DNA from 4 places in the Ensifer adhaerens genome. Region 1 is predicted to be linked to each of the others. Evidence: riboswitches for the same ligand, from Rfam matches in the RefSeq annotation. Region 1 holds a riboswitch; each other region holds the start of a gene.
The links. Region 1 has a riboswitch for cobalamin ahead of LAC81_RS02695 (aromatic ring-hydroxylating oxygenase subunit alpha). Riboswitches for the same ligand answer to the same signal wherever they lie in the genome.
Positions count from the first base shown of each region.

Region 1 (7,542 bases):
AGGCGACCTTGGCGGCAGCGGCCTCGCTGTCGCCCGCCACGCCGGCGCGGACGGCGATCTCCTCCGCAGCAGGCGCTGCCGCCGGCTGGAAGCTCTCCTCGTGATAGCGGGCCATGTCGAAGCCGGCCGCCTTCAGCATCTCGCGCACACCGCGCATGAACGGTTCCGGACCGCAGCAGAAGACAGTGCGCTCCATGAAATCAGGGGCAAGCAGCGGCAGCTTGGCGCCGTCGATGCGGCCGCGCAGGCCGTGCCAGCCGTGGCGCGCCTCGTGGCCCTCGACGATGAAGCCGAGGCTCAACCCGGACATCTGCGTCGCCAGCACCTCAAGCTCGGAACGGAACAGGAGGTCGTCCGGCCGGCGCGCGCAGGAGATGAAGGTGACGTCCGTCTCCGGCACGCAGTCCGCCATCCATCGCGTCATCGACATCATCGGCGTGATGCCGGACCCCGCCGAGATGAACAGGTACTTGTCACCGGAGTGGCGGACGAAGCTGAAATCGCCGAGCGGGCCGAAGGCTCTCAGTTTCATGCCGGGCTTCAGATGGTCGAACATCCAGCGCGTGCCGATGCTGTCGGCCTGCGCCTTGACGGTGACGGCAATCGACAGCGGCCTCGATGGCGTCGACGACAGCGTATAGGTGCGCATGACCGGTTCGTCGGCGACCGGCAGTTCGAGGGTGACGAACTGGCCGGGCAGGTAGCGAAACCAGGCCGGCTTTTCGGCGCGGAAGGTGAAGGTCATGACATCTGCGGTTTCGACGACCGCCGAGGTGCATTCGAGCATCTGCTGCCGGTCGATCCAGACATGCAGCTCGTCGAAATGGTGGAAGGAGGATGCCATCTGCATGTCAGGCGACCTTTGAAAGCGGAGCCGCATCGCCTGCAAGGCGCTGCTCCATGAACTTGCAGTACCATTCGACGAACTGCATCACGCCGCCTTCATGGTCCGGCGAATAGGGGCCAGGCTCATAGGCCGGCGAGCGGATGCCGAAGGCGTTTTCTTCGACGATCTGGCGGTCCTGGTCGTTGGTCTCGGTCCAGACATGGGTCAGGTCATCGAGCGTGTAGTCGACGCCCTCGACCGCGTCCTTGTTGACCAGCCACTTGGTCGTCACCTGGGTGAGTTCCGGCCCGAGTGGCAGAACACGGAAGGTGATGGCATGGTCGGAAAGCACATGGTTCCAGGTCGTGGGGTAATGGAACATCAGAAGCGTGCCGATCTGCTTCTGCCTGACATCGGCCGACAGCGCCCTTTTGACGGCAGCCGCACCCGACATGGTGTAGCTTTCGGCATTGTCGACCAGCGGCATGCGCGCGGCGCGGAACTGGCCGGTCGGAGACATCCGGAATTCGCTCGGCAGGCCTTCGGCCTCGCACTTCGCCCAATGGGCGGCAATCACCGGATCATCCTTGGCGCCCTGTACCCCGGTAGCAGTCGGCGCCTCTGGATAGGTGCGGCAGAGCTCCGGATGATTGGCGGCGCAATGATAGCACTCGCGATTGTTTTCCCAGACGAGCTTCCAGTTGCCCTTTTCGATGATCGTGCTTTCGAAGGCGACTTTGGTCTCTCCCAGCCGGTGCGGCGCGAGATAGGGCGTGGCCAGCTCACGGAAGGCCGCAAAATCTGCCGGCGTCTCCGACAGGTTGATGAAGATGTAGCCGCCGACCGTTTCGCAATGGATCGGCTTCAGGCTGTGGGCCGCCTTGTCGAAATCCTCGCCCATCTGGCGTGCGAAGAGCAGCGAGCCGTCGAGTTCGTAGGTCCACTGGTGATAGGGACAGACGAGCTTTGCCGAAGAGCCCTTTGCTTGCGTGCAGACGCGGGAACCGCGATGCCGGCACGAATTGTGCAGCGCGCGGATCGTGCCCTGGCGATCGCGGGTAACAACAACCGGATAGTCGCCGACCTGGACGGTGAAATAGTTGCCAGCCCGCGGAATTTCGCAGTCATGGCCGATGAACAGCCAGTCCTTGTACCAGATGTTTTCCAGGTCCTGCCGGTAGTAGTCGGGGTCGGTGTAGAAGGCCCGATCGAGGCTGTAGCCGTCACGCCGGCCCTTCAGCTTGCGAAGCATATCGGTCTTGGTATCCATGTCCTGTCCTCATGCGCCATGTTTCGGAGAGGCAGGACAGGAACCCGCACGGGCATACGCCCACACGTTCTCGGCTCCGATCCGGCTGCCCGCCGCAACCCGTTACGGTTATGTGCGTCAAGGCTGGTTTCCGGGCTCAGGAGCCGTCCTTGCGGACCAGCCCGGCGCCTTCCCGGACGGAACCGTCCAGTGGCCTTTTGCCGAGACTTTCGCTCCACCACCGTTGCGGGGGCAGCGCCGGGATTTGACCGGCTTCCCAATTCTCCGCCTTCCCTTTTGGAAGACGACACCTTGAGTGAGGATATGTAAGCGCGGAAGGCGCCTCGGCAGACGCCGGATAGCGACATCCAATTCCAGAATGACGACACCATCAAAACTGCCTTCCGAAACCAAATACGCAAATTTTTCACTTTATAAACATATAGATAGATCAAAAATTGGGCATATGCCATCTTTTGCGGCCGGCATGGCGCAGGCACGGAAAAGCTTCGCCCGTTTGCGACATTTCCGTGACTGGGCACAGGCATGTTCCGCTAGCGAAAGGAAATGCTTCGTTAACCATAAGCCACTAGGCTTGCCGGCGGACGAGGATGTCCGGCAGGCAGATGGCGCGCTGACGATCATGGCAAAGCTTAGATATTACGACGCAGCGGCAGAGAAGCCGCCGGCGGTCACGTCGAAGACGGCAGTTCACACCGAGTTTCTGCGCACCGGCCGGATCAACCGCCGGCAATGGATGCCGACCGAGCGACGCTACCTGAGCTATGAGGAAGTCGCTGACCGAACCGGCAAGAAGCTTTCGACCGCCGGCGACACGACGCACAAGCGGATCAACGGCTTTCATGCCTCGATCCAGTTTCCGAAGTTGATCTTCCACCGTACGCTCGTTGGCAAGCCGCACCTCGGCTATTGCCATGTGACGGCCGCTCGGACGGCGGTCACACCTTCCAAGGACATCACCTGGTCGTTCTATTTCGCCAATTTTTTCAGCGACCTTGGTGACGAGACGCATTTCTTCGACCGCATCCAGGCCGGCTATTCCCGCATGTACTTCGCGGTCGCGATCGAGCCGAACGCCGAAGACGGACAGATGGTCATCAATCGCAACGTCCGCGACAACGGGCTTCTCTTCCGCACCGACGACCCAAAGGTCGCTCTCAAGAACGTGCTGATGCTGGGTGCCCGTGACGACGCGCTACGCCGTATCATCCGCAGCCTCTGAGCAAGCAGCCCGCTCCCTGCAAAGAAAATCGTTCTGTTTTCCCGGCGCGTCCGTTAAGGAAGCGTCGGAAAGGAACCGGCATGGCAGAGATCATCGACACGGATAAGGAACCGGACCGCGCGATCGATCGCGCCTGCGCCGTTCTCGCCGAGGGCGAACCGGTCGCCATCCCGACCGAAACCGTCTACGGCCTTGCCGCCGACGCCACCAATCCCGATGCGATCAGCCGCATCTACGAGATGAAGGGCCGGCCGCGCTTCAATCCGCTGATCTCGCATGTTTCCGACGTGGCGATGGCCGAGACCCATGTGCGCTTCGATCCCCTGTCCCGACGCCTGGCGAAAGCGTTCTGGCCCGGCCCCCTGACGCTGATCCTGCCGCAGCGACCCGAGAGTACAGTGCATGCCCTCGCCTCGGCCGGCCTGGACACACTTGGCATTCGCATGCCCGACGGGTTTTCGCGCCGGGTGATCGCCCGTTTCGGACGACCTCTGGCGGCACCGAGCGCCAATACCTCGGGCAAGATCAGCCCAACCAGTGCCGCCCATGTCGATGCCGATCTCGGACAAAAGCTGAAACTGATCCTCGATGCCGGTCCGGCGCAAATCGGGCTCGAGTCGACGATCATCAAGGTCGATGGCGACGAGATCCGGCTACTCCGGCCGGGTGGCCTCGATGCCGCCGAGATCGAACGCCTGCTCGATCGTCCGGTGATCAGGGCGGAAACCGCGGGTGCGACGATCGAGGCGCCGGGGATGCTGGCCTCGCATTATGCGCCGGGTGCAGCCGTCAGGCTCGAAGCCACCGATGTGCGGGCGGGCGAGGCCCTGATCCGTTTCGGCGGCGGCCGGGTCCTCGGCGAGGAACAGGCGGCTGTCGTTCTCGATCTGAGCCCGACCGGAAACCTGCGCGAAGCGGCCGCCAATCTCTTCGACTATATGAAGCGGGCCGACGCCAGCGGCGCTGCAACGATCGCCTTCGGCCCCATCCCTTCGGAAGGATTGGGAGAAGCCATCATCGACCGGCTGCAGCGGGCGGCGGCACCACGAGGGTAAGATCGCGTGCGGTTCCGCACCCACCCTCAGCGAGCGGCTGCGATTGCGGTTATGATCGCAGGCGATACGAACCGAGGATCGCGTCTTCAGATCGACCGATCCGATAGCGCGCGCAAGCGCAATGCGAAGGCTGACCCATGACGACGCTTCCCTCTCCCGAACTCATCGCCTCCTTCGTCGAGATCGTCGGCAGCGCCAATGCCCTTACCGCGGAAGCGGACAAGGCGCGCTATCTCGTCGAATCCCGGGGGCTTTATCGCGGCACGACGCCGATGGTACTGCGTCCCGGCTCGATCGACGAGGTCTCACGCATCATGAAACTCGCCAGCGCGACCCGCACGGCGATCGTGCCGCAGGGCGGCAATACCGGCCACGTCGCCGGGCAGATCCCGCGGGACGGCAAGGCGGACATCGTGCTTTCGCTCGAACGGCTGAACCGGATCCGCGACATCGATCCGGTCGGCAACGTGATCGTTGCGGATGCCGGCTGCATTCTTGCAGATATCCAGAAGGCGGCGGACGATCACAATCGCCTGTTCCCGCTGTCGCTCGGATCGGAAGGCTCCGCCCGGATCGGCGGCAATCTCTCCACCAATGCCGGCGGCACCGCCGTGCTCGCCTACGGCAACATGCGCCAGCTTTGCCTCGGCCTCGAAGTCGTGCTGCCAACCGGCGAGATCTGGGATGGTCTGCGCCGGTTGAAGAAGGACAATACCGGCTACGACCTGCGCGACCTCTTCATTGGCGCGGAGGGCACGCTCGGCGTCATCACCGGCGCGGTGCTCAAGCTGTTCCCGAAGCCGCTCGGGCATCGGGTCGCCTTCGCCGGCGTGGGCAGCGTCGAGCACGCGCTCGCCCTCTTCGAAAAGGCCTCCAGTCTTTGCGGTCCGGCGCTGACCGGTTTCGAGCTGATGCCGCGCCTCGGCGTGGAATTCACCACGAAACACATTCCCGGCGTTCGCGACCCGATGGAAACCGTCCATCCCTGGTATGTGCTGATCGACATCTCGACCGCGGATTCGGCCGAAAGCGCCGAGCGCATGGTCAACGATCTTCTAGAACAGGGCCTTGCCGCCGGTCTCGTCGAAAACGCCGTGATTGCTGCAAATGAGGCGCAGGCGAAGGCGCTGTGGCATATGCGCGAAAGCATGTCACCAGCGCAGAAGCCCGAGGGCGGCTCGATCAAGCACGATGTTTCGGTGCCCGTTTCCAGCATTCCCACCTTCATGAAGGAAGCGGACGCCGCTGTCATGAAGGCGATCCCGGGAGCGCGCATCTGCTCCTTCGGCCACATGGGCGACGGAAACATCCACTACAACATCTCGCAGCCGGTCGGCGCCGACAAGCAGGCCTTCCTCGACCGCTGGCGCGAGATCAACGCCATCGTCCACGGCATCGTTCTGAAATATAACGGCTCGATCTCGGCCGAACACGGCATCGGCCAGTTGAAGCGCGACGAGCTTGCCGAGGTCCGTCCGCCGATCGAGATCGAACTGATGCAACGGATCAAACACGCGTTTGATCCTGCAGGCGTCATGAATCCGGACAAGGTGCTGCGCGCAGACCGGTGAAGCGGGCGCGCCTCAGCCGCAGGCCCGCGCCCTTCCGCAGCGACTCATACGTTCGGGTTGAGTAGCGTCAGCGTCCGCCCGCGCGCAGCTGTGAAAGGGACAGGAGCGTCTCGGCGCTGACACCGCCTCCACCGCTACCGCTGAGAATGGCCAACCCCGGTGATACGTCCGTGTTGTTTTCGACGTCATAAAGCGCCGTGAACCGCTGCAGAAGCTTCTCGAGCTTTTCAGGGTCCTGCAGATCCTTGATGTCGACGACACGCTCGATATAAGCGGCCTGCGCCTCGATCTTGGCGTTCTGCAGACCCTCCGGCATGCTGTAGGCCGTCTTGATAACCTGGAACAGGGCGGTCTCGGCCAGGATGTCGTAAGCGGTGTTGATCTCAGGAGCCTTGCGCTTGAAATAGAGCGCAAGACGGACGCCGCCGTTGTCAGCGCCTTCCGTCTCCTCAAGCGACTGATTGAGATAGAGGTCGACTGTGGTGACAAGTCCGCGCCGGGTCTGGATCTGGCCCGCCTCGCCCCTGATGATCTTCCCCTCCTGGTCGAAATTGAAGGAGGCAACGATTTCGCGATACCTCAGCCCGTTCGGATCGGTATTGATGAAGCTCTTGGGATCGTCGAGATTGGACGTGAACATGTCCTTGAGGTATTCGGTCTTGACTGTTTCCGGATCGATGCCGGCGCCGACGAGAACGAAATCGACCAGACGCCGGTTGGCGAGGAAGGCGTCGAGCGTCTCCACCTTTTCGATCTCGGCGGTGTAGTACTTGGCTTCCTCCTGCGCCTTCTCCTTGGCGACCTTCTTTTCTTCATCCGTGCCGAAACGCGACTTGGCAATCACGTAGGCCTTGGCCGTGTTCATGATGTCGGCTTCGCTCTGCGCCAGCTTTGGTGCGCCGAGCGTGCCGTCCGGATTGAAGTTGAACGCTTTTACGAGCTTGACGTAGCGCTCATCGCGCAGGGTATTGGCATAGCTCTTGGGGTCATTGAGATCGCTGGTCAGAATCCGCTTCAGCGTTCGCGTGCTCAGATCCTCATTTTCGAGGCCGAAAGCGCGCAGCATGAATTTCTTCATGTCATTGTTGGCAAGCAGATCGTCGACCGATTTCAACGTACCGATCAGCAGCTTGAAGCGCTTGACCAGAGCTTCGTCCTCGGCATCGCTCTTGTCGTTATAGCGCACCATGTACTCGTCGGATGTCGTCTTCATCTGGGCCGCATCCTGCGCGGTCTTGCCCGCTTGCAGCGTACCGTCAGTCTGGAAGTTGAAGGCGGCGAGCATCCTCTTGTAGGCGGCGTTGTATTCGCCGCCATATTTGTTGACGTAGCTCTCCGGGTCGTTGATGTCGCTGGTGAGGATGTTTTCGACCGTGGATGGCATCGTCGTCGCAGACGGCAAGCCGAAAGCGGTGATGACGTAGTTGAGCAGGCGATTGTCGGCAATCAGGTCCGACACCTTGGTAATGCTGCCGATCTTCTGCTCGTAATATTCCTTGTTGAGCAACGCGCCAGCACCGGTCAGCCGTGTGCCGCCCGAAGGCGTGGCGCCAGGCCGCTGGAAGACATAGGCCTCGTTGAGCAGCGTCTTCTTTTCG
Region 1 is NZ_CP083349.1:560,521-568,062, reverse strand. Features, by position in the region: gene LAC81_RS02700 (hybrid-cluster NAD(P)-dependent oxidoreductase) at 1-850, opposite strand, end outside; gene LAC81_RS02695 (aromatic ring-hydroxylating oxygenase subunit alpha) at 852-2,096, opposite strand; cobalamin riboswitch at 2,200-2,405, opposite strand; gene LAC81_RS02690 (DUF6656 family protein) at 2,719-3,318, shown strand; gene LAC81_RS02685 (L-threonylcarbamoyladenylate synthase) at 3,399-4,373, shown strand; gene LAC81_RS02680 (FAD-binding oxidoreductase) at 4,511-5,944, shown strand; gene LAC81_RS02675 (DUF1217 domain-containing protein) at 6,012-7,542, opposite strand, start outside.

Region 2 (7,542 bases), 2.0 Mb from region 1:
GATCTCGTCGCGGATCTCTCAAACGCCCTGTCGGTCGCCTGATGCAAGCGGCCGCCGGTCCAGCCGGCGGCCCCTTCGCTAAATTGAAATGTTCAATTCCGGACGGAAAACCGTTTCGCACTTTTCCTGGAATCGGCCCGCTTGGCTGGCGCAATTCCGGACGGAAAACCGCTTCGCACTTTTCCTGGAATTGGCCCGCTTGGCTGGCGCAATTCCGGACGGAAAACCGCTTCGCACTTTTCCTGGAATTGCTTAGTGCGCCAGGATGTTGACGATATTGCCGAACGGGTCGCGCATATAGAAACGGCGCACGCCCCAGGGTTCGTTGGTGATGTCGTAGACAATCTCGACACCGGCGGCCTTGGCCCGCTGATAGGCTCGGTCGACGTCGTCGACCTCTATGGATAGCACCGGCACGGGCGTATCGTTGCCGCCCTCGCTGGCGATGCTCACCTGCGGCATCGCGGCCTTGCCCTCGGCGGCAAACGTCAGGATCCAGCCGTGATCCATCACCACGTCGAGTTCCAGCAGGTCGCCGTAGAAGGCGCGCGCCACTTGCGGGTCCGGGGCGTAGAGGTTTGAGACGATACGCTTGACTGTCATGGAATTCTGCTCCCTTCGACGCGCCGCAACGCGGCAGCATCGACGCTTACTGGTTGTTCGGCTGATAACGATACAGCCCATACTGCCGGCCAACGGCAGCCGATTGAAAGCGGAAATCGCCTCGCTTCAGAATGAAGCCGCCGCATGTTCCGATGGCGCCTTCGGTTTTGCTCCGGCAAGCGCCACCCGCACAAGCGTCGCCGCTGCCTTGCCCGCCACCTCCATGTAGCTTGGATCCCGGTGCAGCAGCACGACCGCGAAACTGCCGTCGAGCAACAGCAGGATCTGCCTTGCCAGCATGGCCGGCTCGGCGACACCGGCTTCGGTAAAGGTCTCGGCAATCCAGGCCTCGAACTTCTTCTTGTGGGCGGCACCGATGCGGATCGCCGGATGACCGGGCATGTTGGCAAGCTCGGCGGAGGTGCGCAGGAAGCCACAGCCCTTCCATTTCGGATGGCGCGCCGCCCGCGCCAGGTTGACGAAGATCGCCTCGACCTTGTCGGCAAGGTCCCCGTCGCCCGTGTCGAACCACTTCCGAAAGAGCTTGAGATTGGGCTGGTCGCGACCTTCGAGATAGGCGGCGATCAGCTCGTCCTTGCTTTGGAAGTGGTAATAGAGCGTGCGCTTCGTCACGCCCGCCGCCTCGGCCACCGCATCGACGCTGACGGCGCGGATGCCCTCGGCGTAGAAGAGCTTTTCCGCCGCTGCTACGATCATGTCCCGGGTCGATTTCGCTGCTTTTGCCATCGTGATGTATACCGACTAGTGAATATACAGGACATCCTCCCTCACCTAGCCTCTCCCCGTCAACCCAAGCCGGAGAGCAACCATGTCCAATACCGTTCTGATGCAGATTTCCGAGGGTATCGCCCTCCTCACGCTTAACCGCCCACAGAAGCTCAATGCCTTGAATTACGAACTGATCGACTGGCTCCTTACCCTTCTCGATACGATCGAGGTGAACGACAATGTCGGCGCCGTGATCATCACCGGCGCCGGCGAGCGCGCCTTTTCCGCCGGCGGCGATATCCACGAGTTCTCGGAAAGCGTGCGCCAGGGCGTGAACCCCGCCGTGCGCGATTTCGTCCGGCGCGGCCAGCGCCTCACGGCTCGGCTGGAAGCCTTTCCGAAGCCGATCATCACCGCCGTCAACGGCCTCGCCTATGGCGGCGGCTGCGAGATCACCGAAGCCGTGCATCTGGCTGTCGCCAGCGATCGGGCGCGCTTTGCCAAACCGGAGATCAAGCTCGGCATGCCGCCAACCTTCGGCGGGACGCAGCGCCTGCCGCGGCTTGCCGGCCGCAAACGGGCGCTCGAACTCTTGCTGACGGGTGAGGACTTCTCGCCGGAGTGCGCCCTGGAGATGGGGCTCGTGAACCACGTCGTTCCCCACGACAACCTGATCCCCGCCGCCCGCGACCTCGCCAAGCGCATCATGCATCACTCCCCCCTCGCCGTTCGCTCAATCATCACCGCCGTAACCCGCGGTCTCAACATGTCGATATCAGAGGGCCTGCTGGTCGAAAGCGAGCAATTTACCCAGATGGTGCCGACCGACGACCTCTCGGATGGGCTCGCCGCCTGGAAGGGACGACGCATCCATGAAGACCGCCTGAGCGACGACTTTTTCTCGTCGCTCAGGAGGAATATTCAACCAAAAGGTTGACAAACTTCGTGATCGCGACGATGTTCAACAACATGGTTGAATATCACACTGATCATCTCGATGCCGTGTTTCACGCGCTTTCGGATCCGACGCGCCGCGCCATGCTGCGGAACCTCTCGCAGGGCGAGAGGCTGGTGGGCGAGCTTGCGGCGCCCTTCTCGATCTCGCTGGCCGCGGCATCGAAGCACATCAAGGTGCTGGAAGGAGCAGGTCTGGTGCGCCGTGAAGTGAAGGGCCGCACGCATGTATGCCGGCTGGATGCCGCGCCGATGCATGCCGGCATGGAGTGGATGCGCCACTACGAAGCCTTCTGGCGCACGCGTATCGACGCCCTCGAGACACTGCTTCTCGCCGAAGACGCAACTGTTCGAAACGATCCGAACGACCCGGAGGAATAGTCATGACAAAGCATGCCACAGCCTTTGCCGGTACCGATTACGGCCGCGTCATCGCACCGGACGCGGTGCGCATCGAACGCCTGCTGCCCGGCCCGATCGAGCGGGTCTGGTCCTATCTGACCGACGAAAGCAAGCGTCGGCTCTGGATGGCATCGGGCACGATCGGCTCTTCCGAAGGCGCCGCGGTCGAGCATGTCTTCCGCCATTCCGAACTGACGACGCACGACGATCGGCCGCCGCAGAAATATGCCGAGCATGCCGGCGAGGTGCGCAATTACGGTCACGTGCTCGCCTGGGAGCCGCCGCGGCTGCTCGCCTATACTTGGAACGAAGAGACCGGCACGCCCTCGGAGGTCCGCTTCGAGCTCAGTCCCCGCGGCGACAAGGTGCTGCTCGTCGTCACCCATAAGCGCATCGCCGATCGCGCCATCATGACCAGCTTCTCCGCCGGCTGGCACGTGCATCTCGACATTTTGCGCGCTCTGCTCGAAGGCGAAAAGCCGGCAGCCTTCTGGAGCAAGTTTACCGACCTGGAAGCGCAATATGACGCGCGTATTCCGAAGCCTTGACGGTAGGATGGGCTTAAAGATCAAGACGCGTGCAGGCGCCGGCGAGGATCCACTTGCCGGCGCTTTTCGTCAGGCGCGGGCGAAACCGAGGATGAAGAACGCCAGCGCGCCGATCGATGCAAAGGTGCGCACGTGGTTCCACCAGACCCAGTCGGTGAGATAGCGCTCACGCCAGAGATCAACCGCCGCCTGCCCAGGTGCCGCTGCACCGAGCGCATCGTTCATCGGCACGTTGAAGATAATCGTCACCAGAAGCACGCCGACGACATAGGCGATGCCGCCGGCAGCAAGCCACCACCTGCCCTCGCCGCCCGAGAGGAAGGCCATGACGACGAGCACCAGACCGAGCAGCGCGGTGCCCATGAAAGCACTGAGGAAGATCGGGTTCTGGATGACGACATTGATCGCGTTCATCGCGGCGATCCCCTGCTCCGGCGGCAGCCGCGACAGGGCCTGCATGATGCAGACCGAGAAGATGAAGAACAGCCCGGCCATCAGGCCGGAACCGATCGCGGCGGCAAACGCCAGAGCGGGGATCAGCGGGATCATGCGGCAATACTCCAAACACCAGTTGCTGCGGTTTCCCGGGCATAAACCGCAAAGTCGCGCGGGGGCCGCCCAAGCACGCGCTCGACATCGGACGTCATGCTGGAATTGCGTCCGTCGAGCACCGAGGAGAAGAGATAGCGGATGAGTGCGACATAGTCATCCGGCACGCCGTCGGCCTTGAGTTGCGCCGCAAAATCGTCGATCGGCACCGGCTGATAGGCGATCCGGCGGTTGGCCGCAACGGCGATCTCGGCCACGGCCTAGGCAAAGGTCATCAGCCGCGGGCCGGTCAAGGCATAGACCTTGCCGATATGCGCGTCGTCCAGAAGGGCCGCAACCGCCACGTCGGCAATGTCGTCGCAACTGACGAAGGGCTCGGTGACCTCGTCCACGGGCAGGAAGACCGACCCACTCATCACGCCATCGGCCAAGAAGCCTTCGTCGAAATTCTCGAAGAACCAGCTGCCTCGGATGACCGTCCAGTCGGCACCGGAAGCCTGCAGCGCACGCTCGGCCGCTTCCGCCTCGTCCTCGCCACGCCCCGACAGAAGCACCAGCCGCTTGATGCGCGAGCGAACGGCAAGGCTCGAGAAGCGGTCGATGACATCGACGGCGCCCGGCACCGCCAGATCGGGCTGGTAGCAGACATAGATGCGATCGACATTTTCAAGGGCAGACGCCCAGGTCGCCTCGTCCGTCCAATCGAAGGAAGGCGACGCCGAACGGGCGCCGATGCGCACCGCTACGCCCCGCTCCCGAAGGCGCCCGGCCACCCGCCGCCCCGTCTTGCCGGTACCGCCCAAAACCAGTGTGACTTTCTGAGACATCGTTTCCTCCTGAGGCTTCATCTACAAACATGAGTATCTCTCACATTTGCAAATGTGATAAATCCTCGTATTTTAAGAGTCAAGTCAAAATGTGAGCATTACTCATGATTACAGACACAAACCCCACCACGCCTCCCGCCGAAGACGAGACCACGTTGCGCCGGACGCCCAGCCAGAAGCGCAGCCGCGAGCGCGTCGAGCAGATCCTTTCCTGCGCGACGGCACTCATCCAGGAGAAGGGCAGCGACGCCATGCGCATGAGCGACGTCGCTGAAAAGGCGGGGATTTCAATCGGGTCGCTCTACCAGTACTTCCCGGACAAGGCGGCGATCGTGCGTACGCTGGCCGAGCGCTACAATGCCGTTTGCAACGAGTGCATCTCCGCCGAACTGGCCAAGGTCACGTCGATGGCAGAACTGCGCGACGCCTTCTCACTGCTGTTCGACATCTACTACGACATGTTCCTGGCCGAGCCTGTCATGCGCGACATCTGGTCGGCGATGCAGGCCGACAAGGCGCTGCGTGAGGTCGATCTCCAACAAAGCCGCGCCGGCGGCAAGCTTCTAGCCGATGTCTGGGCCCGCTTTGCGCCCGAGACGCCGCGCGAAACGATCGACAGCGCTGCCTTCCTGATCATGCATCTCGGCGACTGCACCATGCGGCTTGCCGTCTCGGTCGATCGGCCGGAGGGCGACCGCATCGTCGAGGCCTACAAGCAGATGATGCTTCGCGATTTTGTCGCGGATGAAGCGGCCGGCGGCGCAGGCTCAATTGACAACGCCATGACACGCTCCTAATCATTTTGGATCGATTGGTTCCCGGGACGCGAACGCGTTTCGGGAGTAAACGGGAACGTGACGGATGGACCCATGCTGGGCATTCAAATCACGGCCGACCCCGCGACTGTAGAGCGACGTTGATCTTGCCGTTCCGGAGCAATCCGGAAGAAGCCACTGGAACAGGCCCCGAGAGGGTGGTCGAACTGGGAAGGCGAGGCAGATCCCGGGCATTTCGCCCAGCGCCGTGAGCCAGGAAACCTGCCACTCGATACGGGCATAGGGCCCACACCGGGAAATTTCCCGATGCCATCACGGAGGTTGTCATGGCTACGTCTACTATTTCGAGCACCCCGCTCTCCCTGAGCGATCGTCTGACCGCTGGCGTCATCGCCCTTTTCATCGGCGCATTCCTCGTCTTCGGTGCCGGCCTTGCCAATTCGGCCGTGCTGCACGACACCGCGCACGACACCCGCCACTCCTACGGCTTCCCCTGCCACTAAACGATGCGCCGGAACGTGAACAACGTTCCGCATCGAAATAGCCGCGGACCTGAATGCATCCGGCTCACGCCGGATGTCGGCGTTTGCGCATGGCGCTTTGGCGAACATGCAAGCACCGTCCGCATGGCACAGCAAATAGGAAGGCTCACCAACCACGCCGAAGCGCGTGGCGTTTGCCGTTATCGAGGGAATTCAAGATGATTGTCAGAACGCTTCTGGCCGCAATCGTGGCTGGGCTGATTGCCGGTGTCTTCATGACCGGCGCCCAGGAACTGCGGGTAACGCCGCTGATCCTGCATGCGGAGCAATTCGAAGGCGAGGCTCCGGCCGCGACCGAACAGCCGGCCGGCCAACCGGGCACGGCACAACCGGCCGCCGAGGGCCATGACCAGCATTCATCGCTGAAGGCGGTATCGCCGCTTGGCGCCGTACTCGACGCGCTGTCGCCGATCACGCCGGCCTATGCGCACGAAGGCGAACATGAGGAAGGCGGCATCATGTTCGGTATGAGCCGCTTCTCCGGCACGCTGATGGCAAACCTCGTCACCGGCTCCGGCTTCGGCTTGCTGCTCGCCGGCGTCAGCCTGGTGATCGGCTATCCGATCACGCTCAGGAACGGCGCTCTCTGGGGCGCCTGCGGCTGGCTCGCGGTGCACATGCTGCCGGCGATCGGCCTGCCGCCGGAACTCCCGGGCTTCCCGGCGGCCGAACTCGGCGACCGCCAGACCTGGTGGCTGACAACCGTCGCTCTCTCCGCGGTCGGCCTCTATCTCCTGGTCCTGCGCGAAGAAATAGTGTCCAAGGTCGCCGGCCTCGTCCTCATCGCCGCACCCCATGTCTACGGCGCGCCGCAACCGCTCGATATCTCCAGCAACGTCCCGGCCGTGCTCGGCGCCGAGTTCGCGGTCGCCGCGCTCGCCACCACGCTCGCCTTCTGGATCGTTCTCGGCGTCGTCTCCGGCTTCATCAACGAGCGCTTCCTTAAGTCGCATTGAACCCGCTGCGCCTCAAAAGGCACCGGAACATAAAAACGGCGGGGTTCAGGCCCCGCCGTTTTGCATCAGACGCGCTGCCAGCCGCGCGCGGCGATCGTCCGGCTCCAGCAGGACGCAGGTATCGCAGAAGCCGCCGCCCTCCGTCTTGAAATAGAGGCAACAGCCGCAGCGGATCCGGTACTGGCACGACAGTTGCGCGCCGCTTGCCGGATCGGTGGCGGAGATCTCCTCGTAGCAGATCTCTTCCGAAAACAGCCGCGACCCCGGCCGTTTGACGATCGCGAGCGCCTCGGCCATGCCGCGCACTTCGTCCCCGATCGCCCGTCCGATCTCCAGGAACGTGCCCGCAAGCGAATCCGCTGCCAGCCGCCACTGCGCCCCGGAAGAAAGCCCCGAGCGCTTCTTCAGGATCGCGATGACCGGCGCCAGATGCGCTGTGAAGCCGCGCTCGAAAACGCCGATGCATTCCGCCTGCTGCGATCTCTCCGCCAGATCGACGTGGAAATGATAGCGTTTGCCGGCAACCGCGCGGTCCTGGTGAAGGCGACTCCAGTCTTCAAAGCGAATGCCCGCGATCTCAGCCTGAACGCCCGCACCGAGATAGAGCGCGCCGAGAACCACACTTACCTGACGGCTGTAAAAGGCGATCAGATGCG
Region 2 is NZ_CP083349.1:2,557,718-2,565,259, forward strand. Features, by position in the region: gene LAC81_RS12535 (cystathionine gamma-synthase family protein) at 1-42, shown strand, start outside; gene LAC81_RS12540 (VOC family protein) at 253-603, opposite strand; gene LAC81_RS12545 (TetR/AcrR family transcriptional regulator) at 730-1,350, opposite strand; gene LAC81_RS12550 (crotonase/enoyl-CoA hydratase family protein) at 1,433-2,269, shown strand; gene LAC81_RS12555 (ArsR/SmtB family transcription factor) at 2,302-2,667, shown strand; gene LAC81_RS12560 (SRPBCC family protein) at 2,670-3,236, shown strand; gene LAC81_RS12565 (DUF1772 domain-containing protein) at 3,306-3,785, opposite strand; gene LAC81_RS38410 (hypothetical protein) at 3,782-4,042, opposite strand; gene LAC81_RS12570 (SDR family oxidoreductase) at 4,046-4,612, opposite strand; gene LAC81_RS12575 (TetR/AcrR family transcriptional regulator) at 4,717-5,409, shown strand; cobalamin riboswitch at 5,408-5,672, shown strand; gene LAC81_RS12580 (CbtB domain-containing protein) at 5,715-5,891, shown strand; gene LAC81_RS12585 (CbtA family protein) at 6,089-6,886, shown strand; gene LAC81_RS12590 ((2Fe-2S)-binding protein) at 6,932-7,542, opposite strand, start outside.
Region 2: another riboswitch for cobalamin. It lies ahead of LAC81_RS12580 (CbtB domain-containing protein); the one in region 1 lies ahead of LAC81_RS02695 (aromatic ring-hydroxylating oxygenase subunit alpha).

Region 3 (7,542 bases), on a different replicon from region 1:
TCCTGCCGGCGTTCTTCGCTTAAGTGTTCCAGCGCGCGCTGGAACTTGTAACCGATGTAGTAGCCGTGCACCGCCTCGTCGCGAATGATAAGCCGGATCATGTCGGCGGTGTTGGTGAGCTTGGCGCGGCTCGACCAGTACATCGGCAGATAGAAGCCGGAATAGAACAGGAAGCTTTCGAGGAAGGCGCTGGCGACCTTCTTCTTCAAGGGATCGCCGGAGGCGTACTCTCCCATGATCAGCGCCGATTTCTTCTGCAGGAACTCGTTTTCCTCCGACCAGCGATAGGCGTCGTCGACATCCGGCGTGAGGCACAGCGTCGAAAAGATCGAGGAATAGGAGCGCGCGTGCACCGCCTCCATGAAGGAGATGTTGGAAAGCACCGCCTCCTCATGCGGGGTGGCGGCATCCTCCATCAGCCTGACGGCGCCGACGCCGTTCTGGATCGTGTCGAGCAAGGTGAGGCCGGTGAAGACGCGGATGGTCAGCTTCTGCTCCTCCGGCTTCAACGTCGCCCAGGAGGGAATGTCGTTGGAGAGCGGCACTTTTTCGGGCAGCCAGAAATTGCCGGTGAGGCGGTTCCAGACCTCCAGATCCTTGTCGTCCTCGATCCGGTTCCAATTGATGGCGCGGACGCGGCTTGCGGGTTTGGCGTGCATGTTCATGTCGTTAAACCTTTGTGATCGTGTGTGCCTCATCGTGCGGTGAGGGAGTTGCCCACATCTACGCGGTGCGGGTATGGCCCCTCATCCGCCTGCCGGCACCTTCTCCCCGCTTGCGGGGAGAAGGGACAATGCCGCACCGTCCCACATCGTAGGGACCGGCCGCATCTGGGCCGTTGGTATGGCACGTCCCCTCTCCCCGCCTGCGGGGAGAGGGCCAGGGTGAGGGGCAGTATGTGCCGTTGCTGGAATGCGAGGTTACAGCGCGCAGGAAACGCAGCCCTGGACCTGCGTGCCTTCGAGCGCCATCTGCCGAAGGCGGATGTAGTAGATGGTCTTGATGCCCTTCTTCCAGGCGTGGATCTGGGCACGGTTGATGTCGCGGGTCGTTGCCGTGTCGCGGAAGAAGAGCGTCAGCGACAGGCCCTGGTCGACGTGCTGGGTAGCCGCCGCATAGGTGTCGATGATCTTCTCGGGCCCGATCTCGTAGGCGTCCTGGTAGTATTCGAGGTTGTCGTTGGTCATGAAGGCGGCCGGATAGTAGACGCGGCCGATCTTGCCTTCCTTACGGATCTCGATCTTCGAGACGATCGGGTGGATCGAGGAAGTGGAGTGGTTGATGTAGGAGATCGAGCCCGTCGGGGGCACGGCCTGGAGGTTCTGGTTGTAGAGGCCGCCAGCTATCACCGCCCGTTTCAACTCCAGCCAGTCTTCCTGCGTCGGGATGGATATTCCCGCCTGCTCGAATAGGTCTTTCACCTTTTCGGTCGCCGGCAGCCATTCGGTCTCGGTGTATTTGTCGAAATAGTCACCCGACGCGTATTTCGAGTTCTCGAAACCCTTGAAGCTCTCGCCACGCTCGATGGCGATGCGGTTTGAGGCCCGGATCGCGTGGTAGGTCACAGTGTAAAAATAGATGTTGGTGAAATCGATCCCTTCCTCGGAGCCGTAAAAGATGCGCTCGCGGGCGAGATATCCGTGCAGGTTCATCTGCCCGAGGCCGATCGCGTGGCTGTCATCGTTGCCCTTCTCGATCGAGGGAACCGGCGAAATGTGGCTCATATCCGAGACGGCCGTCAGCGCGCGGATCGAGGTCTCTATGGTCTTGCCGAAATCGGCCGAGTCCATCGCCGCTGCGATGTTCAGCGAGCCGAGATTGCAGGAAATGTCCTTGCCCATCTTGGCGTAGGAGAGGTCGTCGTTGAATTCGCTCGCCTCGCTCACCTGCAGGATTTCCGAGCAGAGGTTACTCATGGTGATGCGCCCGGCGATCGGGTTTTCCCGATTCACCGTGTCTTCGAACATGATGTAGGGATAACCGCTTTCGAACTGGATCTCGGCGATGATCTGGAAGAATTCGCGCGCCTTGATCTTCCGCTTGCGGATGCGGGCATCCTCGACCATCTCGCGATATTTCTCCGTCACCGAGATCTCGGTGAGCGGCACGCCGTAGACGCGCTCCACGTCATAGGGCGAGAACAGGTACATGTCCTCGTTGTTGCGGGCGAGCTCGAAGGTGATGTCGGGGATGACGACGCCGAGCGACAGCGTCTTGATGCGGATCTTCTCGTCGGCATTTTCGCGCTTGGTATCGAGGAAGCGCATGATGTCAGGGTGGTGGGCGTGGAGATAGACCGCACCTGCGCCCTGGCGGGCACCGAGCTGGTTGGCATAGGAGAAACTGTCTTCGAGCAGCTTCATCACAGGAATGATGCCGGAGGACTGGTTCTCGATCTGCTTGATCGGCGCGCCCATCTCACGGATGTTGGTGAGCGACAGCGCCACGCCGCCGCCGCGTTTGGAAAGCTGCAGCGCCGAATTGATGGCGCGGCCGATGCTCTCCATGTTGTCCTCGATCCGGAGCAGAAAGCAAGAGACGAGTTCGCCGCGAGCCTTCTTGCCGGCATTGAGGAAGGTCGGCGTCGCCGGCTGGAAGCGGCCGGAAATGATCTCGTCGACGAGATCGCGGGCGTGCTGTTCGTCGCCGCGCGCCAGCGTCATCGCCACCATGCAGACGCGGTCTTCGTAGCGCTCCAGGTAACGCTTCCCGTCGAAGGTCTTCAGCGTATAGGACGTGTAGTATTTGAACGCGCCGAGGAACGTCGGGAAACGGAACTTCTTGCCATAGGCGTGATCGTAGAGGTCGCGCACGAAGTTGAAGGAATACTGGTCGAGAACCTCCTGCTCGTAATAGCCCTCGGTCACCAGATAATCGAGCTTCTCGCGAAGGTTATGGAAGAACACGGTGTTCTGGTTGACGTGCTGGAGGAAGTATTGCTTCGCAGCCTGCCGGTCCTTGTCGAGCTGGATGCGCCCCTCTTCGTCATAGAGGTTCAGCATCGCGTTGAGCGCATGGTAGTCCAGCGCCGGTTCCGTTGCCTTCAGGGGGCGTTCGAGTGTTGAGACGTCCAAAATCGTTCCATCCCGTTTTTGACGTTGGCGACGTCCGCTTCGGTCCCGAGTAGCTCGAACCGATAGAGGTAGGGCACCCGGCACTTGGCCGAGATCACGTCGCCGGCGATCCCGTAGGTCGCTCCGAAATTGCTATTGCCCGCGGCAATCACGCCGCGGATGTGGGAGCGGTTGCCCGCATCGTTCAGGAAGCGGATCACCTGTTTCGGCACGGCGCCCCGGCCGTCGTCGCCGCAATAGGTGGGCACGACGAGCACATAGGGCTCCGTAACCGTAAGCGAACCCTTACCTTCGTTGAGCGGTATGCGGGTTGCGCGAAGGCCGAGCTTTTCGACGAAACGATGGGTGTTTTCCGAGCGGCTGGAAAAATAGACGATCAGCCCCATCGCTAGCCCTCAAGCAAGTGCGCTGATCATGTCCGGGCGGAAGCCGGCCCAATGGCGCTCGCCGGCGACGACGACCGGGACCTGGCGGTAGCCGAGACCCTGCACGAGCGCGAACGCATCGGAATCCTCGGAGATATCGATGAGGCGGTAATCGGTGCCCTGGCGGTCGAGTGCGCGGGTGGTGGCGGTGCATTGGACGCAGGCGGGCTTGCTGTAGACGGTGATCGACATGGGTTCCTCGTGAGGGTCTCGCAAATGGGCGCAAAAAGTCGTCGGGTCGCGCGAACGCGAACCGTGGTGTTGGCGATTGGACACGGAACATCGCTCCCCGGTCGCCTTGACCGGAGTTGACGTCGTCAAGCTGACCCAAGGTCGGTTACGCAACCGGGTCGGCTCGTATTGCTCGGGCGCTCAGGAATTCCGCGGATGCGAGTTTTCAGGGCGCGGCCCTCCGATCAGGCGCGCAACAACGCGCACCCGTCCGCAGAAGGTGGATCTGAACTGGAAGAAACTGACATGACTTCACCCCGAAGCTTTCGACAGGCTGCCGGGGAGATGTCGAGACGATCCGGCAGGCTCATCCTGCCGTAACGCACCCAACCCCTCCGGACACCCCGCCCGTGGACTTATGTTGCTCGAGGCAGGTCTCCTGGCTCACGGGTCAAAGCTTCCATCCCGACCTTCCCGAGGCCTCATGCCTCAGTGGTCCAATTCCGGACAGTCGCTCGCCGTCTACAGTTGCGGGGGCAGCTGCGGCATAGCCGGGCGGAAAGCGCCGGCGCACCGTATTCCCGTCTTAGCTCCCAATCCTTGCGAATCGGAAGAACCTCGAACACTACATATAGTAGTTGATCGCGCATCTGCGTCAATAGGTGCGAGGTGCCTCCGGCCCGGGTGAGGGGGCGAATTCTTTCGCCGTGTGGATAACAAGACGTTAAACGAGGGGGCGCGGCAAAGCCCGTTGGCGGGGCGCTCTCGGCTTCGACGCCGCGCGCTCGCGCCCTTACCGGTCACCTACGAAGGTACGATATTCTAGGACGCGCCAGAGCGAATTTCTGCTCATTCGATCCGGCGCCTGGCAGGGTGGCAGATTGCGACAGCTGAGATTTGTTTTTGCCCCGTCAGTCGCAGAGCGACATGCTGACGTCCTTGTTTTCTCCGGGTTGGGCGCGAGGTGAAGCCCTCGCCACGCGCGGTGCGTTGCCGCAGTCCCGCGTCGGTGAGGGCTGTGGCTTCTGCGCATTGTCGTCCTTCGGCCAGTGCCGCGGATCGGCAACGTCGCCGACGCGCGCCCGAATGTTCTCGTGGTCCCGCGTCAGGCCGATATCCCTCAACTGGAACTCGCTGAAGGTATCGATGGCGATGGTTGGGTTGAGCACGTTCCCGGCCCGTTTCAGGACATGAAGGATCGTCGATCGCAGCGCGCTAAGCATTGCTATCCTCTTTGTTTTTGCTGTTGTGTTCGCGAAAAAAGTGAGGATTTTTGCCGCTTCGCGCAAAGCGATTTCTCGCATGCTGGCATAAAGAATGCTTATCTCAACGCCATGAGCAAGATTCCTCCCATGAGTGCGGTGCGTGCCTTCGAAGCGGCGGCACGGCACCTGAGCTTCACCCGCGCCGCCGACGAACTCGGCATGACGCAGGCGGCGGTCAGCTACCAGATCCGGCTGCTGGAGGAGCGCATAGGCACGCCGCTCTTCGTCCGGCTTCCGCGCGAGGTGCGGCTGACTGCGGCCGGGCGGCAACTGGCGCCGAAGGTGACGGAGGCGATCGACCTTCTCGGGGCGGCCTTTTCGGAAATCACCGACAAGACCGAACACCACCTGCACATCTCCATATTGCCGACCGTCGTGTCGAGCTGGCTCGGCTCCAGGCTCGCCTCGTTCCAGACGGCCCATCCGAACATCAGCATTCGGGTGCACATGTCGACGGAGCTGATCGACTTCAAGCGTGATGCGATCGATCTTGTCGTGCGCAGCGGCAATGGCGACTGGCCCGGCAACGACGTGTTTCCGCTTTTCCCGATCGATTACATGCCGGTCTGCACGCCTTCTTTCCTGGAAAAGCACCAGCTCAGGCATCCCTCCGACGTGCTGCGCGTGCGGCGCTTCGGCAATGCCAGCTGGTGGCGGCGATGGATGATCGAGACGGGGGTGGAACCGCCGGCAAGCAACGGTACCGAGCTGATCTTCGACGTCCAGGCGATGGATGTCACCACGACACTCAACGACCATGGCATTGCCATCGCCGTTTCGACCTTCCTGATGGACGAACTTAGGAGCGGCCGATTGATTCGGCCGTTCGACCATGTGGTTCGCGACGGGCGTGCCTACTGGCTGGTCTATCCGCAAGGCAGCCGACGGCAGAAGAAGATCCAGGCGTTTCGTGACTGGATCATCGCCGAGGCGGATGCGTCGAACGCGCTTCTTTCGTCGGTGATGGGGGAGCAGGGGTCCGTTTCGGGCTGAGCCCCGACGGACGATTTCCCTTGCAGGTTGTTTTGCCGAAACCACCCTCGGTTGGCGCTATCGGATGAAGGTGAAACTTTCATGGAGAAACTGAAAATCAGCTGAGAACGGCTGTTACCAAACTGACATGGCAGCTCCCTAAAGACTGCGGCCAACCGCAGCCGGAGAGGAGACCGAAGCCCTCCGACGCGCACGCCTTGAAGCCATCGTCGGAGGCCGTTTCCATGAAGATCGTCCAGATCAGCGACACCCATCTCAGCCCGCTGAAGAGCCATTTCAACGACAACTGGGAGCCGCTTCGCGCCTGGATCGAAGCGGTGGCACCTGATCTCGTCATTCACACCGGTGACGTGACCATCGACGGCGCCGACCACGAAGACGACATCACCTTTTCGCTCGACCTGACCGGCCAGCTGTCGATGCCGGTGCTGATCGTGCCCGGCAATCACGATGTCGGCCATTTGCCCGGTTCGCATCAGCCGGTCGACCTGGAGCGTCTTGCCCGCTGGCGCCGCCTCGCCGGACCGGATTACTGGGTCTCCGATCACGCGGGCTGGCGGCTGATCGGGCTCAACAGCCTGCTCCTCGGCTTCGAAGATGAGGAAGAGGAAACGCAGTTCGCCTGGCTTGAGGAGCAGTTGCGGAGCCACGGCGGGCGCCAAGTGGCGATCTTCGCCCACAAGCCGCTCTTCGTCGACGCGCCAGAGGAAGGCGACACCGGATACTGGAGCGTTCGCCCCCACCAGCGCCAGCGCCTCTTCGATCTGATCGAGGGTTCCGACGTGGCGCTGCATGCAAGCGGCCACCTGCATTGGGCCTGGAAGGGCGAACATGCCGGAACGGCGCTCGTCTGGGCGCCGCCGACCTCCTTTATCATCGACACGCTGGAGCGGCCGATGCCGGGAGAGCGGCTGGTCGGCGCCGTCGTGCACGAATTCACCGATGCCGGTGTCTCGAGCGAGATCGTCGCCGTCCCGGGACTTGTCAGCCACGTGCTCGATCCGATCGTCGAGGAGGTCTATCCGCAGGCGGCGAAGAAGAAGCCCCTTGTGGAGGCGGCGCAATGAGCGTGCTTTCGCTAGAGGGTATCACCAAGTCCTATGGCGGCAACGCGATCCTGAAGGGCGTCAGCCTGGTGGCGGAGGCCGGTGAGTTTATCGCCCTTGTCGGCCCCTCCGGGTGCGGCAAGAGCATGCTTCTGCGGATCGTCGCCGGGCTCGACCACGGTGACAGCGGCGAGATCGTCATCGGCGGCCGGAGCGTTGCCCGCATGGCCGCGGCAGATCGCAATGTCGCGATGGTTTTCCAGTCCTATGCGCTCTATCCGCATCTGACGGCGGGAGAGAACATCGCCGTGCCGCTCGCCATGCGGCGCCTGACGGCGGTGCAGCGCCTGCCGGTCATCGGCAATTTCCTGCCGGGGCAAAAGCAGATCCGCAGCGATATCCAGCGTCAGGTGAAGGAGATGGCCGGCGCGCTGAAGATTGACCATCTGCTCGACCGTAAGCCTGGCCAGATGTCCGGAGGTCAGCGCCAGCGCGTGGCGCTCGCCCGCGCCATGGTGCGCCGCCCCGCCGTGTTCCTGATGGACGAGCCGCTCTCCAATCTCGACGC
Region 3 is NZ_CP083350.1:1,544,561-1,552,102, forward strand. Features, by position in the region: gene nrdF (class 1b ribonucleoside-diphosphate reductase subunit beta) at 1-665, opposite strand, end outside; gene nrdE (class 1b ribonucleoside-diphosphate reductase subunit alpha) at 921-3,074, opposite strand; gene nrdI (class Ib ribonucleoside-diphosphate reductase assembly flavoprotein NrdI) at 3,044-3,460, opposite strand; gene nrdH (glutaredoxin-like protein NrdH) at 3,470-3,691, opposite strand; cobalamin riboswitch at 4,082-4,306, opposite strand; gene LAC81_RS27420 (hypothetical protein) at 4,582-4,893, opposite strand; gene LAC81_RS27425 (LysR substrate-binding domain-containing protein) at 5,023-5,928, shown strand; gene LAC81_RS27430 (metallophosphoesterase family protein) at 6,153-6,995, shown strand; gene LAC81_RS27435 (ABC transporter ATP-binding protein) at 6,992-7,542, shown strand, end outside.
Region 3: another riboswitch for cobalamin. It lies ahead of nrdH (glutaredoxin-like protein NrdH); the one in region 1 lies ahead of LAC81_RS02695 (aromatic ring-hydroxylating oxygenase subunit alpha).

Region 4 (7,542 bases), 1.5 Mb from region 1:
GGCACCGTGAGAAGGCCGAGGATCATTCCGGTATGCAACAGCGCGACGATCGCCCCGAGCGCCCCGCCGGAGGAGACGCCGAGCAGATGCGGATCGGCAAGCGGATTGCGCGTCACCGATTGCAACACGGCGCCGGTCAGCGCCAGGCCGGCGCCGACAAGCCCCGCCAGCATCACCCGCGGCAGGCGCACGTCCCAGACGATGCTTTCGCGCCCGGCCGACCAGAAGGCCTCGATACTGCCGGGCACAAGCTTTCCGGCAACGATCGACCAGACGGTGGTCACGGGGATCGGCGCCGAGCCGAGCGACACGCCGGCGGTCACGGTCAGAAGCAGCAGCAGCACAGCCGCGAACAACCCGACCCCGCCGCGGAGCGCCCGCGCCGGGGAAACCCGCGAAACGGCAACGGGAACAGCCGACGTATCCTCAGCCAGCATCGGTTACAGGCCCTGCCCGTGAAATGCCTTCGAAAGCCGGGCGATGGCGTCGATGTTGCGCGGTCCGGGCGTCGCCTCGACATAATCGAGCACGACGAAGCGGTCGTTCTTCACCGCATCGACATTGGCGAAGGCCGGGTTGCTCTTCATGAAAGCGATCTTGTCCTCGGCTTTCACCTCGCCGTAGTTGACGATCATCACCACCTCCGGGTTCCGCTCGATCACCGGCTCCCAGGAGACTTCCACCCAGCTCTTGTCGACATCGTCCATGATGTTGGCGCCGCCGGCAGCCTCGATCATCGCGGTCGGAATGCCGAAGCGACCCGACGTGAAGGGCTTCTCCTCGCCGGAATCATAGACGAAGACGCGGGTCGGCTTGGCGTTGCCGACATTGGCCTTGGTGATCTCGGCGAGCTGGCTGCGATAACCCGCGACCAGCGCTTCGGCCCGATCCTCGACGCCGAAAATGCGGCCGAGATTGAGGAGATCGACGAACATGTCGTCCATCGAGGGCTTCTCCCTGGCCATGACGTGGATGCAGGATTCGGTGAGTTCGTAGACGCCGATCTTGAAGGGCGCCAATGTCTCGGGCGTCACTTCGCCACCGACCTTCATGCCGTAGTTCCAGCCGGCGAAGAAGAAATCGGCGTCGGCATTGAGGAGCACTTCCTTGGTCGGATATTTCTCCGCAAGCTCCGGCAGTTCCTTCACACCTTCGCGCAGTTTTTCATCGAGCGTCTTCCAGCCGGAAACGCCGGTATAGCCGACCATGTGGTCCTGCAGTTTCAGCGCCAGCATCATCTCCACCAGGTTGACGTCGTTGGCGATCGCCCGTTTCGGCGCGGCATCGAAGGTCACCTCGCGGTTGCAGCTCTTGACGGTCACCGGATAGGCGAGCGCCGGCGTGGCGGCGGCAATGAGAAACAGCAAGGTAGAGGAGGCAATATTGATCTTCATGAAATGGATCCCTGTCGAGGAAGTGAAAAGGAGAAACGGGCGCTGCCGGCAACGGCGGTGCCGTGGGCGGTGGCAGTGACGCCGAAGGCGGTGGAAAGCGCGCGCGGGTTCAGCACCGCATCGGGAGTTCCGAAGGCCGTCAGCCGCCCCGCGGTCACGATTGCGACGTCGGTCGCGAATTCGGCGGCGAGATTGATGTCGTGCAGCGTCGAAACGATCGTCAGCTTCAGCGTCTGCAAGAGCTCGAGGATTTCGAGCTGGTGACGGATGTCGAGATGGTTGGTCGGCTCGTCGAGGATGATGATGCGCGGCTCCTGGGCGAGTGCCCGGGCAATCAGCACCCGCTGCTTTTCGCCGCCCGAAAGTGTGGCGAACTGGCGGCCGGCGAGGTGGGAAAGATCGAGATGAGAGAGCGCATGCTGCACGCGCTCGCGGTCCGTCTCCGTCCAGCCGTTGAGCCCCTCTCGCCGCGGGATGCGTCCCATCATCACGACGTCACGCACGCTGAAGGGAAAGTCGCCGGGCATTTCCTGCAGCACGACGGCAATCGTCTTCGCCGCCTCGCGCGCCGAGATCGACCAGAGGTCGACGCCGTCGATCTCGATTCGGCCGGCATTCGGCTGCACCGCCCGGTAGAGGCAGCGCAGAAGCGAGGTCTTGCCGGCGCCGTTCGGCCCGAGGATCGCAAGGCGGCTGCCCGCTTCGATCGAGAAATCCATGTCTTCGACCAGGGTCAGCCCCGCACGGGGCCCCCAGCAAAGGCCTTCCACCTTGAGGGCAGCTCCCGTCGCTGAACAGGTCATGACCGCGTCCCTCCCCGCGCCGCGGCGCATTTCTGCCCGCGCACCAGAGGTCGCCGCCACCCTTTGCGTGTTGCGCTCATTGGAACCGTCCTCCAATGTCTTCGGAGACGAGCACTGCCGCCGGAATGCGAGCGAGCGTCTTTGTCTTGAGGCCGCGCGGACGCTCGGCGGCACGCGTCATGCCGTCGCCACGTTCGGCATAGGTGGCGGCGAAGCGGACGAGGTCGTCGATATCCTCTTCCGGCGAGATATCACCGAAGAGATAGGTCGCCTTGCCCGTCGCCTGGAAGGCGATGGTGCAGGGTCGCGTGCAAGCCGCCATGCAGACGGTGCCGGCGATCGAGAAATCACGATCGAGCGGCTCGCCGAGCGCGGCGATGCTGCGGTTGAGACGCTTTATCAGCTCGGCGCCCGGCACGCAGGGACCGCCGGTAAAACGGCAATCGGTGCAAACCGTTATCTTGTGCTGTCGGGAATTCGGCTCAGCCATTTTCTCTCTCCGCCGGAGTGACGGCAGGAGATGGCGAAGCGGCAGGATGACGGATGACCGTCGCGCGAAAGCCAGTTCTTTTCCATCGGAACACCCCGTCCGTTGTGGTTGATCGGTTCGATGGCAGGTCTCCTGGCTCGCGGGTCGCGGCGCATCCACGTCTTCCCGGTCTTTGACCAGTGACATGGTGTGAATGCGCTTTCCGCTCACAGTTGCGGGGGCAGCCACGGTTTCGGCCCCATTTGGGTCGTCCGTTCCGTGTTCCCTTTTCAGCCGCTTCCGCATTTCCGCGGACGCAGCACCATCACGCTCTTCCTCGCATGAATCGGCCGATGAAACAACTGCTAGGGGCATGCGCTACGGACCTATCAACATGCGGCGTTTCGTCATGCAGGATTTGTTATGAGATAACATAACGTATTGCAATGTCAAAGTTGAGTAGCCGGCGAAATTTGCCGCGGCGGCGCTGCCCGGCGCCCCCCGATCCGCCCTGCGCACGCCGATCGGCCGACCACCCGGCCCGATGCTTTCCGACTGGTGCCGCCGCGCCCACAAAAAGCGCCAGCGCCATGCGCAAATGCCGGCAATCTTAACGTACGTTACGCTCACGTAACCCCATGTCTGTTGAGAAAATCATCGGTCGAAGCGACAATCGGCAAAGCTAAGATTGGGCATCGGTAACGCACCAATAAACTCAACTTGGCCGCGCAGTACAGAAATGGCGCAATCCCGAAATGAAGTGATGGCAACTCAACTTTCTGAAGGGAAAAGTAGTGAATCCCATCGATTTCTTCGTCGACACACTTCGGACATACCCGCCCGTGGCCGTCTTCCTGGCACTCGGCATCGGCTTCCTGATCGGGCCGATCAAGGTCGCGGGATTCAATCTCGGAAACGTCACCGCAACGCTTCTTGCCGGTGTTCTCATCGGGCAGCTGGGCATCCAGGTTTCCGGTGACCTGAAATCCACCCTGTTCCTGATCTTCCTCTTCGCCGTCGGCTACGGCGTCGGACCCCAGTTCGTGCGCGGCCTCAGCACCGACGGACCAAAGCAGATCGCCTTCGCGCTGTCTGTCCTGGTGCTGTGCCTCATCGTTCCCTATCTCTGCGCGCTGATCGCCGGGCTTCCGCTCGGCTATGGCGCCGGCATGTATGCGGGATCGCAGACGATCTCGGCTGCAATCGGCGTCGCGACGGATCAGATCAACTCCCTCGGGCTGCCGGCCGAGCAGGCCAAGGCCTTTGCCGACCAGATCCCGATCGCCTATGCGGTGACCTATATCTGGGGCACGATCGGCTCGGCCATCATCCTCGCCCAGCTTGGGCCAAAGCTTCTCGGTATCGACCTTCCGGCGGCGTGCCGGGAATATGAGGCCAAGCTTGGCGGCGGCACCGAGAGCAGCGAACCCGGCATCACCCGCGCCTATCACGATTTCGGCCTTCGCGCCTACCGCGTCGATCAGGCAAGCGGGCTGACCGGCAAGCCGGTCAAGGACATTCTTCCCGGCATCCGTGTCTTTGTCGAACGTCTGCGTCGCGGCGACCAGATCATCGAAGCCGACGGCAACACCGTGCTGCAGCCAGGTGACGTCGTTGCCTTTTCGGGCCGGCGTGCCGTGCTCGTCGAAAACCTCGACAGCAAGCTCATCGAGGTCGAGGACAAGGAACTCTTGAACGCGGAAGCCGAAGTGGTCGACGTCTACGTCACCAGCAAGGCGCTTGCCGGCAAGACGCTCGCCGATGTCAGCACGATGGATTGGGCGCGCGGCGTCTATGCCCGCAAGATCATCCGCTCGCTGGTCGAGATTCCGGTGCTGCCCGGCACCACCGTCGAGCGCGGCGACATCGTCACCATCGGCGGCGCCAAGAGACACGTCGAAGCGGCGATCAAGGCGCTAGGCTTTGCCGACAGGCCCGTCGAGACGACCGACATTGCCTTCCTTGGCTGGGGTCTCTTCGTCGGCGCAATGATCGGAGCGCTCACGATTACGATCGGCGGCATCCCGATCGGCCTTTCCACCTCCGGCGGCGCGCTTCTCGCAGGCCTTGTGCTCGGCTGGCTGCGCACCACCTACCCCGCCTTCGGCCGAATCCCCTCGCCGGCGCTGTGGCTGATGAACACGCTCGGCCTCAACATCTTCATCGCCGTCGTCGGGATCGGCGCCGGCCCGGGCTTTGTCGCGGGCCTGCAGGAGGTCGGCATTTCGCTGTTCATCTGGGGCGTGGTCGCCACGTCGATCCCGATGATCGCCTCGGTGCTCCTCGGCCACTATGTCTTCAAGTTCCATCCGGCGATCCTGTTTGGCGCCTGCGCCGGCGTCAGAACGACGACGGCAGCGCTCGGCATGATCCAGGAGGCGGCCAAGAGCAAGGTGCCGGCGCTCGGCTACGGCATGCCCTACGCCATCGGAAACACGCTGCTGACCATCTTCGGCCTCGTCATCGTCATCATGCTCGCCTGAGGCGAGCGGGCGAAGCAGACCATCGTTCAAAATGCATAGATCACAGGGAGTGTGGACCATGTTGGACAGAAATTTCTACGATAGCCTTTCCGATCTCAGCCCGTTCGAAATCAAGGACGAACTGATCAAGCTCGCCAAGTCGAGCTCACAGAAATCCGCCAAGGCTTTCCTCAATGCCGGCCGCGGCAACCCGAACTGGACGGCGACACGCGCTCGCGAAGCCTTCTTCCTGCTCGGCCAGTTTGCGCTGACGGAAGCCAAGCGCGCCTATTACGACCCGAAGGCGGGTGTGGCCGGCATGCCGCCGAAGGACGGCGCCCACGCGCGGTTTGAGAAGTGGACGAAGAAGCAACTGCAGAGCACGGCCGACTGGGATGAAGAGGATGAGGGTATTCCGCCGGCAAAGACGCTTTCCGACGCCGTCAACTACGCCATCACCACCTTCCGCTTCGATGCGGACGCCTTCGTGCACGAGCTCACGGACTCGATCATCGGCGACAACTATCCGGTTCCCGATCGGGCGCTGCACCACAACGAGATCATCACCCACGAATACCTGATGTGGGCAATGTGCGCCGGCCACCGACCGAAGGCAAAGTTCGACCTTTACCCGGTCGAAGGCGGCACCGCCGCCATGTGCTACATCTTCAAGGCACTGAAGAACGCCCGCCTGCTTAACGCCGGCGACACGATCGCGCTCGGAACGCCGATCTTCACGCCCTATCTCGAAATGCCGGAACTGGAGGACTACGATCTCAAGACCATCAATGTCAGCGCCGAGCAGGAGGACCGCTTCCAGTTCACCGACGAAGACATCAAGGCGCTGGAGAACCCCAAGGTGAAGGCGTTGTTCCTGGTCAACCCCGGCAACCCGTCCGCCGTGGCGATGGATCCGGATTCGATCAAGCGCCTTGTCGACCTCGTCAACAAGAAGCGCCCCGACCTGATCGTGCTGACGGACGACGTCTACGGCACCTTCGTTCCGGGCTTCCAGTCGTTGCTTGGGCATCTGCCGCGCAACACGATCGGCGTCTACTCCTATTCGAAGTACTTCGGTTGCACCGGCTGGCGCCTCGGCGTCATTGCCGTCGCCGAGGACAACATCTTCGACGAGAAGATCAAGGCCCACGCCGAACCGATCCAGAAGCTCCTTGAAAAACGCTACAAGGCGATGACGCCGAAGCCGCGCGAGGTGAAGTTCATCGACCGCATCGTCGCCGACAGCCGCGACGTAGCGCTGAACCACACCGCCGGCCTGTCGCTGCCCCAGCAGGTGATGATGACGCTCTTCGGCCTCGTCGAGCTGATGGACGTCGAGAAGGCTTACCAGAAGGCCTGCATCGCCATCTGCACCAAGCGCTTCTGGAACCTGATCGAGGGCATGGGGGTCGAGTCCAATCCGGGCATCTATTTCGACCACTATTACGGCATCATCGACTTCGAGTTCTGGCTGCGCAAATATGTCGGCGAGGATGTCGTCACCTGGGTGAAGGACAACATCCACCCGCTCGACATTCCCTTCCGGCTTGCCGAGGACCACGGCATCGTGCTCCTCAACGGTTCAGGCTTCGACGCACCAAGCTGGTCGGCGCGCGTCTCCTTCGCCAACCTCAATGACGACGCCTACTCGCAGATCGGCCGTGCCGTGCGCTCGGTCGCCCGCGGCTATGTACAGACCTACCAGGCAGCCAAGGGCCTGAAGATCAGCTAGCTGATCGAAGCGGCCGGCAAACATGCCGGCCGCTTTCCCCTACCGCACCACGCGTCTTCCTGGACGCGCGGAGGTCGCTGTAGCACTTTGAATTGCTGCATGTTTTCGCCTATCAATCGGCCACGATCACGGGGAACATGCAGAAGGGCGTGAGCAGACGTCCTGTTGTCCAGCCACCCCAGATTTTCCGGCGGTTTCCCGCCGGCGAGCAAGCAGCGCATTGTCAGGCTGAAGGTGCCCCTTCGGCTGGAGTTGGGAGTAAAGCGGCGTGATCGATCATCTGTTCGGCATCCTCAGAGCGCATCCGGAGCTTGCCCTGTTTCTCGCGCTCGGCATCGGCTACGCCGTCGGCAAGATCACCATCTTCGGCGTGACCGTCGGCGCCGTCACCGGCTGCCTGCTGGCGGGCGTGCTGATCGGTCAGACGGGCGCGGTGTTGTCGAACGATGTAAAGCAGGCGTTCTTTCTGCTTTTCCTCTTTGCCATCGGCTACCGCACCGGCCCGCAATTCTTCCAGAGTCTCAACGCCGATGCCCTGCCCCAGATCGCCGTTACGGTGACGCTCTGCGTCGTCGCCCTCGGCGTCGCGATCATTCTCTCGATGCTCTTTGCATTCGATCTCGGAACGGCAGCCGGCGTGCTGGCAGGCGGAGCGACGGAATCGGCGACCGTCGGCGTCGCC
Region 4 is NZ_CP083349.1:2,042,048-2,049,589, forward strand. Features, by position in the region: gene LAC81_RS09990 (FecCD family ABC transporter permease) at 1-437, opposite strand, end outside; gene LAC81_RS09995 (ABC transporter substrate-binding protein) at 441-1,394, opposite strand; gene LAC81_RS10000 (ABC transporter ATP-binding protein) at 1,391-2,197, opposite strand; gene LAC81_RS10005 (DUF1636 family protein) at 2,274-2,687, opposite strand; cobalamin riboswitch at 2,792-3,008, opposite strand; gene aspT (aspartate-alanine antiporter) at 3,461-5,149, shown strand; gene LAC81_RS10015 (bifunctional aspartate transaminase/aspartate 4-decarboxylase) at 5,208-6,860, shown strand; gene aspT (aspartate-alanine antiporter) at 7,129-7,542, shown strand, end outside.
Region 4: another riboswitch for cobalamin. It lies ahead of LAC81_RS10005 (DUF1636 family protein); the one in region 1 lies ahead of LAC81_RS02695 (aromatic ring-hydroxylating oxygenase subunit alpha).